Regions from separate parts of the Isoptericola sp. NPDC056134 genome, predicted to be linked through region 1. Evidence: riboswitches for the same ligand, from Rfam matches in the RefSeq annotation. Region 1 holds a riboswitch; each other region holds the start of a gene.
What was found. Region 1 has a riboswitch for thiamine pyrophosphate ahead of ACFCZN_RS15710 (thiamine ABC transporter substrate binding subunit). Riboswitches for the same ligand answer to the same signal wherever they lie in the genome.
Positions count from the first base shown of each region.

Region 1 (4,511 bases):
GGCCCTGGCGCTGCTCATCGGCGGCCTGATCGCGGCGCCGATCGCGGCGTGGCTCGTCCGCCTGGTGCCGCCGCGCGTCCTCGGCTCCGCCGTCGGCGGGATCATCGTGCTCACCAACGTCCGCACCCTGCTGAGCCTCGACGAGTTCCCGGTGAGCGACGGCGTGCGGGGTCTCGTCCTCGGGCTCATCGCGGTCGGCTGGGCCGCCGCCGTCGCCTACTCGTTCCGCGAGCACCGCAAGGCGGTCGCGGCGGAGCGGGCCGAGGCGGCCGGCGAGCACCCCGAGGCCGCGGCGACGACGGTCGCCTGACGCCTGCCCCCGGCACGGCCGAGGCCACCGACGACACCGCCACCGCACGTCACCCGCCGTGCGGTGGCGGTGTCGCGCCGTCCCGGTACGGTGGTGAAGCCAGGATTACTGCGCGCCTGACCCAGCTGCACGGCACTGGGGGTGAGCCTCGATGTCCAGCACGACCAACGACACACCGCGCCGCGAGCTCGTCGCCCTCGCGGAGCTGCTGGGTGCGGGGAGCCAGCTGCTCGTGGGCCGGTACCGCGTCGACGTCGCCACGGGGGAGTGGTGGTGGTCGGACGAGGTCTTCCGGATCTTCGGTCGCGAGCCGGGCAAGATCGCGCCGGGACCGGAGGTGCTGCGCGCCCACCTGCATCCCGACGACCGCGAGCGGCTCTCCCGGACGGCGGTGGTCGCGCTCGGCACCGGGCGGCCGTTCTCGGGGGCGCACCGCGTCGTGGACGACCACGGGCGCACCCATACCGTCGTCGTGACCGGACAGGGAAGGCATGGGGCCGACGGCGCGTCGTCGCAGATCGTCGGCTACGTCATCGACGCGAGCCCGGTCGTGCGGGACGCGCTGGAGCGCGAGGCGCACCGGGCCGTGTCCCGAGCGTTCGTCGCGGCCGCGGCCGCCGAGCAGGCCAAGGGCGCCATCATGGCGGTGTGCGGCGTGGACGAGTCGGTCGCCACCGAGGTGCTCGCGGACGCCGGCGCGCAGGTCGGGATCTCCGCCCAGTCGGCGGGCGAACAGGTGATGAAAGGGCTCGCGCGGCCCGTCGGGGACCGCGACGCCGCGCTCACGGCGGCGGAGGTGGTGCGGTCCGCCCCGCCGGCCCAGGACGCGGCGGACCGGCTCAGCCAGGCGCTCGCCACCGTGCGGCCGGTGGACCGGCCGCACGGGCACGACGCGCAGCTCGCCCGCCGGCGTCCGCGCGCGAGCCACTGACCCGCAGGGCGGGCCCGTCAGGAGCGGGGGATCAGCGGCCGGGGACGAACCGGGCCGCCGCGCGCACGGCGCCCTTGCGGGCGAGGCGCTTCGCGAGCACCGCGACCCCGCCCGAGACCGCCGCGAAGGTGACGGCCTGGATGATCGAGATCTCGTCGTCGTCCACGTTGGTGGGCGCCACGCTGCCCGTCGTCTTCTCCCAGACCACCCCGATCAGCTTCTGCGCGACCCATCCGGCGGCGATCGTCAGCACCACCGTGCCGACCTTCACGCCCAGCGGCTGCTCGGTGTCCGTCACGTGCTCTCCCTCGGTAGGTCCCGGCGCGGCCTCGGCACGACCGCGCGTCGTCTCGCGTGCGTCCGCGGCCGCCGGGCGGCGTCACGGCACGTCAGGCACGTCACACCCCGAGGCCGAGGACTGCACCACGGTAGCGCGGCGTCGGCGGGTAGGCTCGTGGTGATACGACAGGGGAGCGCCCACCGGCGCTGAGAGTGCGGACCGCCGCAGACCCTCGAACCTGACCCGGTTAGCACCGGTGGAGGAAGTCGGGAATCTCGTTCCCTGCGGACGGCCGCACCACGACGGTGCCGGGTGCCCGCAGGACCCCCTTCTCGCACCTTGAGGAGGACAGCATGAAGCTCACGACCACCGCCCGGACCACGGCCGCCACCGCGGGCGTCGTCGCCCTGCTGCCGCTGCTGGCGGCGTGCGGCGGGACGCCCACGGACGACGCGAGCGGCGCGGCGTCGAGCACGGTCACGCTCGTCACCCACGACTCGTTCGCCGTCTCCGACGACGTCCTTGCCGCGTTCGAGAAGGAGTCCGGTCTCACCGTCGAGCAGGTGGCCCCGGGCGACGCGGGCACGCTGGTGAACCAGCTCGTGCTCACCAAGGACGCGCCGCTGGGCGACGTCGTCTTCGGCGTGGACAACACGTACGCGTCGCGGGCCGTCGACGCCGGGGTCCTCGAGGAGTACCAGCCGGCCGACCTCGCCCCGGAGGTCGCGGCCTACGCGCCCGACGACCTGGCGGGCACGCTGACGCCGGTCGACGTGGGCGACGTGTGCATGAACCTTGACGACGGCTGGTTCGAGAAGCACGGCGTCACGCCCCCGACGACGCTCGAGGACCTCGCGAAGCCGGAGTACGCGGACCTCACCGTCGTGACCAATCCGGCGACGTCGTCCCCCGGCCTCGCGTTCCTGCTCGCGACGATCGGCGCGTTCGGCGCGGACGGCTGGGAGGCCTACTGGGCCGACCTACGCGACAACGGCCTCAAGGTGGCCGAGAGCTGGGAGGACGCGTACTACGTGGACTTCTCCGGCGCCGGCGAGGGCGGGCAGCGCCCGATCGCGCTGTCGTACGCGACGTCGCCTGCGTTCACCGTGAGCGACGACGGGAAGACCTCCGCCACGAGCGCGATGCTCGACACCTGCTTCCGGCAGGTCGAGTACGCGGGCGTGCTGGCGGGCGCCGAGAACCCCGAGGGCGCCGAGAAGCTGGTGGACTTCCTGACGAGCGCCGAGTTCCAGGCCGACGTGCCCGGCCAGATGTACATGTACCCCGCGGACCCGGGCGTGGAGCTGCCCGCCGACTGGCAGCAGTTCGCGCCCCTGGCCGACGAGCCGTTCGACGTGGCGCCCGCCGACGTCGCCGCGCACCGCGACGAGTGGATCGAGCAGTGGACGGCGACGGTCGTCGGCTGACGCGCCCCGTGCCCCGCGTCCCGCGCGCCACCGCCCGCCCGGCAGCCCGGGCGGCGCGGTGGCGCGCCGCCCGGCGGGGTGCAGACCGATGGGGCGCGTGGCTCGGCTGGGGCGCGGCCGTCGCGCTCCCGCTGGGCTTCCTCGCGGTCTTCTTCGCGTGGCCGGTGGTGTCGCTCGTCCTGCAGGGGTTCTTCACCGAGACCGCGGCGGGGCGGGAGCTCGACCTGTCCGGCTTCGCAGAGGTGCTGTCCCAGGAGCGCACGTGGCGGATCGTCGGGCAGACGCTCGCCCAGGCGATCACGGGCACGGCGCTGTCGGTGCTGCTCGGCCTGCCCGGCGCGTACGTGCTGTACCGGTGCCGGTTCCCGGGGCGCACCCTCGTGCGCGGCCTGGTGACCGTGCCGTTCGTGCTGCCGAGCGTCGTCGTCGGCGTCGCGTTCCGCGCGCTCTTCGCCCCCGGCGGGCCGCTCGGCTGGGCGCACCTGGAGGAGAGCTTCGCGGGCATCGTGCTCGCCCTGGTCTTCTTCAACTACGCGGTCGTGGTGCGCACCGTCGGCGGCATGTGGGAGCGGCTCGACCCGCGCGCCGAGCAGGCCGCCCGCGCGCTCGGCGCCACGCCGTGGCGCGCGTTCCGCACCGTGACGCTGCCCGCGCTCGGCCCGGCGATCGCGTCGGCCGCCGCGGTCGTCTTCCTGTTCTGCGCGACGGCGTTCGGAGTCGTCCTCGTCCTCGGCGGCCTGCGCTACGGCACGATCGAGACGGAGATCTGGACGCGCACCACCCAGTTCCTCGACCTGCGCTCGGCGGCGGTGCTGTCGGTGCTGCAGCTCGTCGTGGTGGCCGGCGCGCTGCTGGTCAGCTCCCGCGCCCGGGCGCGCCGGGAGCGGGCCCTGCACCTCACGAGCGACAGCGTGTCCGCGCACCGGCTGCGGCTGCGCACCGGTGCCGACGGCACGGACGTCGTGCCGGCGCTCGTCACCCTCGTCGTGGTCGCCGGGCTGCTCGTGCTGCCCATGGCGGGGCTCGTCACGCGGTCGCTGCGGGCTCCCGACGGCTCCTGGGGCCTCGACAACTACGTGGCCCTCGGCACCACCGGCGGGCGCAACGCCCTGACCGTCACGGTCTGGGAGGCACTGGGCAACTCGCTGCGCACCGCGGCGTGGGCCGCGCTGATCGCCGTCGTCGTGGGCGGCCTCGTGGCGCTCGTCGTGTCGCGTCGCCCGCGGCGTGCGGGTCTGCGGAGCGCCGTCGGGGTGCTCGACGCCGCGTTCATGCTGCCCCTGGGCGTCTCCGCCGTGACGGTGGGCTTCGGCTTCCTCATCACGCTGGACAAGCCGTTCGGGCTCGACGTCGACCTGCGCACCTCCGGCGCGCTCGTCCCGATCGCGCAGGCCGTCGTCGCCATCCCGCTCGTCGTGCGCACGATGCTGCCGGTGCTGCGCGCCATCGACCCGCGGCTGCGCGAGGCGGCCGCCACGCTGGGCGCGGCGCCGGGGCGGGTGCTGCGGACCGTCGACGGCCCGCTGGGCGCGCGGTCGCTGGGGCTGGCGATCGGGTTCGCGT
Region 1 is NZ_JBHJVM010000017.1:2,651-7,161, forward strand. It holds gene ACFCZN_RS15695 (sulfite exporter TauE/SafE family protein) at 1-310, shown strand, start outside; gene ACFCZN_RS15700 (PAS domain-containing protein) at 462-1,241, shown strand; gene ACFCZN_RS15705 (DUF4235 domain-containing protein) at 1,273-1,539, opposite strand; TPP riboswitch at 1,699-1,803, shown strand; gene ACFCZN_RS15710 (thiamine ABC transporter substrate binding subunit) at 1,875-2,948, shown strand; gene ACFCZN_RS15715 (ABC transporter permease) at 2,924-4,511, shown strand, end outside.

Region 2 (4,511 bases), on a different contig from region 1:
CGCGCTCGGCCGCGCCGCTGGACGACGAGGACGACGACGAGGACTGGGACGAGCCCGAGGCGTCCTACACCTGGCTGCACTACATCGTCCTCGTGGTCGTCGCGTTCGTGCTGGGGCTCCTGGTCTGGAAGCTGCTGCTCGGCGACAACGGCGCCCAGGACTTCACGACCGACGGCGCCGCGCCCGCGAGCGTCGTCCTCCCGTACGAGCACCCCGGAGCCGCTGCATGACCGCCAGCCCCCGCGCCGTCGAGCTGGCGATCGTCGCCGCTCGGGCCGCCTCGGACCGCAAGGCGCAGGAGATCATCGCGCTGGACGTGAGCGACCAGCTGGTGCTCACCGACGTGTTCCTCATCGCCTCGGGCACGAACGAGCGGCAGGTCTCGGCCATCGTGGACGCCGTCGAGGAGGCGATGTTCCTCGCCGGGTCCAAGCCGATCCGCCGCGAGGGCAAGGCGCAGGCGCGATGGGTGCTGCTCGACTTCGGCGAGGTCGTCGTCCACGTGCAGCACGCCGAGGACCGCGTGTACTACGCGCTCGAGCGCCTGTGGAAGGACTGCCCGGCGGTCGAGCTGCCGGAGGACGCGCGCGGCGGCGACGGCGCGGCGGCCGCCGCCGAGTACGGCGACGGCGGGGGCGACGGCGCGATCCGTCTCGCGGGCGACGAGCGGTGACGGCCGGCACCGTCGTCCTGCTGCGGCACGCCCGCACCGCCTACAACGCCTCCCTGCGGCTGCAGGGGCAGATCGACATCCCGCTCGACGAGGTCGGACGCTGGCAGGCGGCGGAGGGCGGCTCCGCGCTCGCGTCGTCGCACCGCGCGACGCGCATCGTGTCGTCCGACCTGGGCCGCGCCGTCGAGACGGCGTCCGCGTACGCGGACGCGCTCGGCGGGGAGCCCCTGGTGACGGACGAGCGCCTGCGCGAGCGCGGCTTCGGCGCCTGGGAGGGCCTCACGGGCGCCGAGCTGCAGGAGCGCTGGCCCGAGGAGTACGCAGCCTGGCGCCTCGGTGCCGAGCCCGTGGGGGCGGGGGCCGAGACGAAGGCGGCGGTCGCGCAGCGCATGGCCGAGGCCGTGGCCGAGCACGCCGCGGACCTGGCTGACGACGCGACGCTCGTCCTCGTGTCGCACGGGGCCGCCATCTCGCTGGCGGTGACGGCGCTGCTCGGGCTCGACCCGGCCACCTGGCGCGGACTGGCGGGCATGCACAACGTGCACTGGTCGCACCTGCACCGTGCCGGGGAGGGCGCCGTGCCGGCATGGCGCCTCGTGGCGCACAACGTGGGCGCGGGGTACCCCCTGGACCGCTGGCAGGCGGGACCGGACTGGAATTTGGAACCTGGCCCGAAGTCTGCCTAAGATATCGACGTTCCGAGGGGCGCAAGCCCGGAGGAACACACCGAATCAGACGAATCGCCTGGCCGTCCGCGGTCGCGAGAGTCGGTTCTCGGGGCTGTGGCGCAGCTGGTAGCGCACCTGCATGGCATGCAGGGGGTCAGGGGTTCGAGTCCCCTCAGCTCCACCCCGACAAGAAGGCCCGGAACCTCATGGTTCCGGGCCTTCTTGCGTGACCAGGGGTTTCACGGTGCGGGACGGTCTTGCGCGGACGCCGACGTCGCCTAGGGTCGGACCTGCGGCCGCGTCGTCGGCCGTCACATCTGAAGACACCCATGACAGGGGAGCGCCGTCGAAGGGGCGCTGAGAGTGCGGGCACAGCCGCAGACCCTTGGAACCTGCTCCGGTTAGCACCGGCGAAGGGAGTTACCTGGAATGTCCGCGCCCATCTCTCTGCGCAGCGCGTCCCCGCGGTACCGTACCGTCGACCTCGTCACCGTGGCCATGCTCGGCGTGGCCGTCGGTGTCGTCTTCTGGGGCTGGACCCAGCTCTACCACCTGCTCTCCGCCGGGCTGGCGGTCGCCTTCCCGCCGGCCACCGGGCTGCTCGGGGGCGGCTGGCTGCTCGGCGGCGTGCTGGGCGGCCTCATCGTCCGCCGCCCGGGCGCGGCGCTGCTCACCGAGGTCGTCGCCGCGAGCGTCGAGGCGCTGCTCGGCGCCGGCTGGGGCTTCTCGGCGATCGTCTCCGGCGTCGTCCAGGGGTTCGGCGCCGAGCTCGTGCTCGCCCTGTTCCTCTATCGCCGGTTCGGCACCGCCGTCGCGGCCCTGGCGGGTGCGGCGGCGGGCGCGTGCGGCGCCGTCTACGAGTGGTTCGCCTACTACCCGGACTGGGCGTGGGGCTTCCGGCTGGCGTACCTGGGCCTGTTCGCGCTGTCCGGCGCGCTGCTCGCGGGCCTGGGAGGCGCGGCGCTCGTGCGCGCCCTCGCGCGGGCCGGCGTGCTCGACGCGTTCGGGCCGGGGCGCGACCTCGCCGACCGCGGCGTCGGTCGTGCCGCCGATCGCGCCCGGGCCTGACGGCGTGGCGCGCGACGACGTCCGGGCGCGCGTGCGGGGGCTGAGCTGGCGGCCCACCGGGCGCCGGGTCCCGACGATCGAGGGCCTCGACCTCACCGTCGGCGCGGGGGAGCGCATCGGCCTGGTCGGGCCGAGCGGGGCGGGCAAGTCGACCGTGCTGCACGCCCTCGCGGGGGTCCTGGGGGACCCGCTGCCCGGCGACCTGTCCGGCACCGTCCACGTGGACGGCGGGGTGGGGCTCGTGCCGCAGGACCCGGGCTCCGCGGTCGTCGCGGCCCGGATCGGCCGGGACGCCGCCTTCGGCCCCGAGAACTCCGGCCTGCCGCGGGACGAGATCTGGCGTCGGGCCCGGAAGGCTCTCGACCGGGTCGGGCTGCGGTACCCGCCCGACAGGCCGACGTCGGCCCTCTCGGGCGGCGAGCTGCAGCGGCTCGCGCTCGCAGGGGCGCTGGCGAGCGCCCCGGGCCTGCTGCTCCTGGACGAGCCGACCGCGATGCTCGACCCCGCCGCCGCGGCCGAGGTCCGCGCCGCCGTCGTCGGCGCGCTGGAGGGCACGGGCACATCCCTCGTGGTGGTCGACCACCACGTCGGGCCGTGGCTCGAGCACCTGGACCGCGTCGTGGTGCTCGGGCCGGCGGGTCGGGTCACGCACGACGTCGCGCCCGCCGCGCTGAGCGACGGCGCGGCCGGCCGGCGCGCTGACCTGACGCGCGCCGGCGTCTGGCTGCCCGGGGTGGCGGCGCCCGATCCGCTGCCCGTCCCGGCCGCGCTGGTCGCGCCGGACGACGCCGGGCCGGAGGTCTCGGTCGACTCCCTCGAGGTCGACCTGACGACGCGCGGCCTGCGCGGCCGTACCACCACGCGGGCGCTCGACGGCGTGGCCGCGCGGCTGCCTGCGGGGCTCCTCACGGCCGTCACGGGGCCCTCGGGTGCGGGGAAGTCCACGCTCGTCGCCACCCTCGCGGGGCACCTGCGGCCGACCGCCGGCGTGGTGCGGGGAGCTCCGGGGCGTACGGCCCGCTCGCGAGACCTCGCGCGGTCGTGCGGCTGGGTGCCGCAGCACCCGGAGCACGGCCTGCTCGCCCCGCGCGTGCGGGACGAGGTGGAGCTCACCGGCCGACGCCTCGGCGTCCGGGTGGACGTGGACGAGGTGCTCGCGCTGCTGCGCCTGGACCATCTCGCCGACGCGCACCCGTTCCGGCTGTCCGGCGGCGAGCAGCGGCGGCTCGCGCTGGCGGCCGCGCTCGCGCACCGGCCGGGGCTCGTGCTGCTGGACGAGCCGACCGTCGGCCAGGACCGGGGGACCTGGGCGGCGGTGGCGGGGTGGGCCACCGCCGCCGCCCGGCATGGCGCCACCGTCGCGGCCAGCACCCACGACGCGCACCTCGTCGCCCTCGCCGGGCACCAGGTGCAGCTCGGCGGCCCGGCACGCGAGCGACAGGCGGTGGCGGCATGACCGGTGTGCTGGGGCGCGTGAACGCCCTCGTGCTCGTGGCGCTCGGGCTGCTCGGGCTGGTCGCCTCCCTGGGCGTCCGGGACGTCGCGAGCGCCGGCGTCGCGCTGGGCGCCTGCCTGGCGTTCGGGCTGCTGCTCCTGCCGCGCGGGGCCGGGTCGCCGGCCCGGTACCTCGCGGTCGTCGTCGCCATCGCGTCGGTGGCGTGGTCCACCTGGCTGCTCGGCGGCCGCGACCCGGTGGAGGCCGGCGTCGCGGGGGCCCGCATCGCGGTGCTCGCGCTGCCGGGCGTGGCGCTCGCCCCGCTCGTCGACCCGAGCGGGCTGGCCGACCAGCTCGGCCAGCGGCTGCGCCTGCCGGCGCGCTTCGTCGTCGGCGTCGCCGCGGCGCTGCAGCGGTTCGAGCGGCTCGGTGCGGTGTGGGAGCAGGCGTCGCGAGCCCGCCGGTCGCGCGGCGTCGGGCCCGGCCGGGGTCCGCTCTCGCGGGCCCGACACGCGGCGTCCGTGACGTTCGCGGTCCTGGCCGCCACCCTGCGCGACGCGGCCGCCATGGCCGTCGCGATGGACGCCCGCGGCTTCGCCTCCGCCCACCACCGCACCTGGGCGGAGCCGGCGCCGTGGACCCGCACCGACACCGTCGTGCTCGCCGG
Region 2 is NZ_JBHJVM010000018.1:432-4,942, forward strand. It holds gene ACFCZN_RS16055 (hypothetical protein) at 1-230, shown strand, start outside; gene rsfS (ribosome silencing factor) at 227-673, shown strand; gene ACFCZN_RS16065 (histidine phosphatase family protein) at 670-1,359, shown strand; tRNA gene ACFCZN_RS16070 (tRNA-Ala) at 1,450-1,522, shown strand; TPP riboswitch at 1,666-1,777, shown strand; gene ACFCZN_RS16075 (ECF transporter S component) at 1,771-2,409, shown strand; gene ACFCZN_RS16080 (ATP-binding cassette domain-containing protein) at 2,384-3,865, shown strand; gene ACFCZN_RS16085 (CbiQ family ECF transporter T component) at 3,862-4,511, shown strand, end outside.
Region 2: another riboswitch for thiamine pyrophosphate. It lies ahead of ACFCZN_RS16075 (ECF transporter S component); the one in region 1 lies ahead of ACFCZN_RS15710 (thiamine ABC transporter substrate binding subunit).

Region 3 (4,511 bases), on a different contig from region 1:
TCCAGGCCGAGGCGCTGCAGCTCCGCCTCGAGGTCCTGTGCCCGCCCGCGCGCCGCCCTGCGGCGTCGTGCCGCCCAGAAGACCACCGCCGTGACCAGCACGACCACCACGACCAGGCCCGTCACGATCCCGACGATCTGCCCCGCATCCATGCTCGGCATCGTAGGCGGCTCCGGCGGGGTCCGGGGACGACCGACGACGACCCGACGACGACGCGGACGCCCGGGAGCATCACGACGGCGACCCGTCAGGGCCAGGGCGCGGCGGTCATTCCGGCCCTGGCCCTGACAGGTCGCGGGGTGCGGCGCGTCAGCCGCGACTTCGGGCGAGCCGCAGCGCCACCAGCACCGCCGCGCCGGCGAGCACGACGACGCCGCCTGCGATGCCGAGCACCACGACCAGCTCGGAGGCGTCGCCGCCCCCGGCGTCCGCGGCGGCCGACGCGCCCTCCGCGGCACCGTCGGACGCCTCGTCCGCGCCCCCGGCCGGGGCGCACGGCGTCGCGTCCGCCGCGGGGGCCGCCTCGGTCCCGGCGGGCGGCTCGTAGGTGAACGAGTACTCGCCGCTGGTGGGGTGCCCGTCGGCCGACACGATCCGCCAGTCGACCGTGTACTCGCCGCCCTCGCCCAGCGCGACGGGGACGGACACGGTGCGGTCCTGCGTCGTGGGGCACCCCGTCGCGTGGTCCGTGCCGTCGGCGTCCGTCACGGTGATCACCGTGCTGGAGCCCTCGGCGGACAGGTCGAGCACCACGTCGTCGAACGTCACGTCGACGGACTCCGGTGGCTCGGTCACGGTCGTCCCCGAGGCGGGCGAGGTCCCGACGACGACGTTGTGGGCGCTCGCGGGCCCCGCCGCGCCGACGACGCCGGCCGCGCCGAGGCCCAGGGCGAGCGCGAAGGACCCGGCCGCGGCGAGGGCGCGTCGCGCGGCGGGGCGGCCGTCCGGCGCGCTCATCGCTGCTCCGTGCCGTCCGTGCCGGTGGCCCGTGCGCGCGTCCGGGCGAGGGCGGTCACGCCGGTGACGGCGCCGACCAGCCCGAGCCCGAGGCCCGCGGCGCCGAGCGCGAGCGGGAGGGTGCCGGAGCCGCCGTCCTCGGCCGCCGCGTCGGTGTGCGCGTCCGTGGCGGCGTCGCCGGCACCGGCCGCCGACGCCGCGCCGTGGGCGCCGTCCTCGGCGGCCGGGACGACCTGCAGGACGGGGGCCGGGAGCTCGGGCTCGGCGTCGCCGGACGCCTCCTGGTCCCAGGCGACGACCTCGCCGTCGGAGTAGGTCTGGGTGGCGGGGAGGACGATCTCCTCCACGCCGTCCGGGACCGCGCCGGCCGACACGGTGAACCGGAGGAACTCGCCCGGCGCGATGCCGGCGTCGGCGTCGTCGGCGGTCCACTCGATGCTCGCCGGCGCCTCGGTGACGGTGGTGCCGTGCACCTCGACGGGCTCGGGCAGGGGCGCCTGGGTGACCTTCGCGGTCCAGCCCGGCACGGGCTCGACGGACACGCTGGTGAAGGGGGTGTCGGTGGGCAGGTCGACCTGCACCGCGGTGGTCGACGCCTCGGCGGACTCGTTCGGGACCTTGAAGGTGAGGGTGGCGTACGACCCGGCCTCGGCCGCGTCGGGGGTCACGGTCACGTGCGCGGACGCGGCGGTCGCGCCGAGCACGAGGGCGGGGAGGGCGAGCGCGGCCGCGCCGACGAGGCGGCGCGGGCGGAGGGCACGGGTGATGACAGGGGTGGTCCTGGACATGGGTTCTTCTGCTCCTGGCTGTCAGGTGTGTCAGGCGGTCGTGGGACGGCGAGGGACCCGCCCCCGTCCGACGACGGACCAGGGCAGGGTCAGGCGGCGCGCGCGAGGGCGCCCGGGAGCAGCGGGGGTCCTCGTGGGGGCGTGCGCCGGCGGACGCGGGCCGGGTGGGGGCGCCAGGTGCGCCCGACGACGACGGCGGGCTCGCGGACCACCGGCAGCGCCGGCGGCTCCTGCACGAGGAGCGCGACGTGCCGCAGGTGCCCGACGACGGTGAGGGCCGCCCGGTCGCCCGCCGCGAGCAGCAGGGCGGTGAGCAGCACCGCGGCGGCGTGCGCGGCGAGCATCCAGGACGTCGTCCCGGCGTCGCCCGCGTGATGCAGCAGCCCGCCGCCCGTCGCGGGCGCGAGGGAGCCCGGGCCCATGGCGTGGAGCGCGTGCCCGTCCAGGGTGGTGCCCGGGGTCGGGAGCGGTGCCGAGGGAGCGCCCGTGCCCGCCGCGCCGAGCACGGACAACGTCGTGTGCTGGACGAGCTGCAGCGCGACCATCGCCGGCAGGAGGCGCCGGAGGGTCAGCCTGCGGCGCGCGGTCCACACCGCGAGCGGCGCCGTGAGCGCCGCGACGACGAGCCAGGCGAGGGGTGCCCCGGGGAGCGCGCCGCCGGCCAGCAGGTGGGCGGCGGCCGCGATGCTGAGCGTCGTGCCGGCGACGAGGAGCTCGCGCACACGACGGACGACCACGGGCACCCCCGCACCCTACCGCGGCGTCGGCCGGGACCTGCAGTCTCGCCCCGGGCGGCCGCCCGGACGACGGCGGAGCCAGGAACGACGCACCCGCGCGGGACGCCGGACCCGCCGGTGCCGACCTGGGCTACGGTGGGCGCCACGACACGGGGTGCGTCCCGACCGGTCATCGCCGCGACTTCGTCACGGCCGGCCGGCGGGCGCTGAGAACACACCCGTCGAACCTGATCTAGCTCGTACTAGCGAAGGGATGTCGACATGAGTGCGCGCGCACCTGAAGACAGCTCCGCCGGCCGCGCCGGCAGCACCACCCCTGCTCACGCCGCCCCCGCTCCCGTCTCGTCGCCGACGAGGGCGCTCCGGACGGGCAGCCGGCCCCGCGTCCTGGCGGTCGCCGGGTCCGACCCGTCCGGGGGCGCGGGCGTCCAGGCCGACCTCAAGTCGATCGCGGCCGCGGGCGGCTACGGGATGGCCGCCGTCACGGCTCTGACCGTGCAGAACACCCGCGGCGTGCGCGACGTGCACCTGCCGCCCGCCGCGTTCCTCGCCGCGCAGCTCGACGCCGTCACCGACGACGTGACCGTCGACGCCGTGAAGATCGGGATGCTCGCCTCGGCCCCGGTGGCCCGGGCGGTGGCCGCGTGGCTCGACGCGCTGTCGCACGCCACGTCCGACCGGTCGGGCACGACCGCGCGCCCCGCCGTCGTCCTGGACCCGGTCATGGTGGCGACCAGCGGGGACCGGCTGCTCGACCCGGCGGCCGAGGACGCCGTGCGGGACCTGCTCGGCCGGGTGGACGTCGTGACGCCGAACCTGCCCGAGCTCGCGGTCCTCGCGCAGGAGCCCCCCGCCGCGGACTGGCCCGCCGCCCTCGAGCAGGCGCGACGGCTGGCCGCCCGGCACGGGGTCCTGGTGGTGGCGAAGGGCGGCCACCTGCTCGCGCGTCCGGACGCGAGGGAGGAGGGCGCCCCGGACGCCCTCGTCGGCCCGCAGGGCGTGCTCGTGGAGCTCCCCGGCCCGCGCCTGACCAGCACCTCCACCCACGGCACCGGCTGCTCGCTGTCCAGCGGGCTGGCCGCCCGGTACGCGCGCACGGGCGACTGGGCGGAGGCGCTGCGCGGCACGAAGGCCTGGCTGACCGCGGCGATCCGGGCGGGGGAGGCCCTGCGCGTCGGCGGCGGGAACGGCCCCGTCGACCACCTGGTGGGGCTGCGCGCGGGCGGCGCGGAACCCCAGGCGCCGTCCCGTGCGGCCGGTGCGGGCGCGGAGGACGTCGTCGCCCGGTGGTGGGACGACGCCGCGGACGTGCGTGCCGCGATCGACGACCTGGCGTTCGTCCGGTCGCTGGGCGACGGGACCCTCGACCCCGACCACTTCCGCACCTATCTGGAGCAGGACGCGCTCTACCTGCGCGACTACGCGCGCTGCCTCGCGCGGGCGAGCGAGCTCGCGCCCACGCGGGCCGAGCAGGCGTTCTGGGCCGGTGGCGCGCACGGCGCCCTGGTGACGGAGCTCGACCTCCACACGCGCTGGCTGGGCGGGGAGCCGCAGGACGTGCCCGCCAGCGCCACGACGGCCGCCTACCTCGACCACCTGCGCGCGGCCGGCGACGACTACGCGACCCTCGTGGCCGCCGTCCTGCCCTGCTACTGGATCTACCAGGACGTGGGGGAGCGGCTGGCCGCCCGCAACCACGCGGGCCACCCGTACGCGGAGTGGCTGGGCACCTACGCGGACGACGCGTTCGCGGGCGCGACGCGGGAGGCCGTCGCGATCCTGCGCCGCGCCGCCGCGGCGTCCGACGCGTCCACCCGGGACCGGATGGCGGCGGCGTTCCGCGCGGCGTGCGAGCACGAGCTGGCGTTCTTCGACCAGACGGGCCTCCCCGGCGCAGCGGGCACGGAAGGCGCGGCCGAGGACGTCGACGGGCACCCCGCCGACCGCGTCGCGGTGGGCTGACCGCAGCCTCGCCGGCCCCGTCGTGGGGCCGGTCGCGGGCCCCGCCGTCCTGCCGGACGGCGGGATC
Region 3 is NZ_JBHJVM010000004.1:267,354-271,864, forward strand. It holds gene ACFCZN_RS06405 (hypothetical protein) at 1-152, opposite strand, end outside; gene ACFCZN_RS06410 (copper resistance protein CopC) at 310-957, opposite strand; gene ACFCZN_RS06415 (YcnI family protein) at 954-1,745, opposite strand; gene ACFCZN_RS06420 (hypothetical protein) at 1,835-2,488, opposite strand; TPP riboswitch at 2,623-2,753, shown strand; gene ACFCZN_RS06425 (bifunctional hydroxymethylpyrimidine kinase/phosphomethylpyrimidine kinase) at 2,744-4,444, shown strand.
Region 3: another riboswitch for thiamine pyrophosphate. It lies ahead of ACFCZN_RS06425 (bifunctional hydroxymethylpyrimidine kinase/phosphomethylpyrimidine kinase); the one in region 1 lies ahead of ACFCZN_RS15710 (thiamine ABC transporter substrate binding subunit).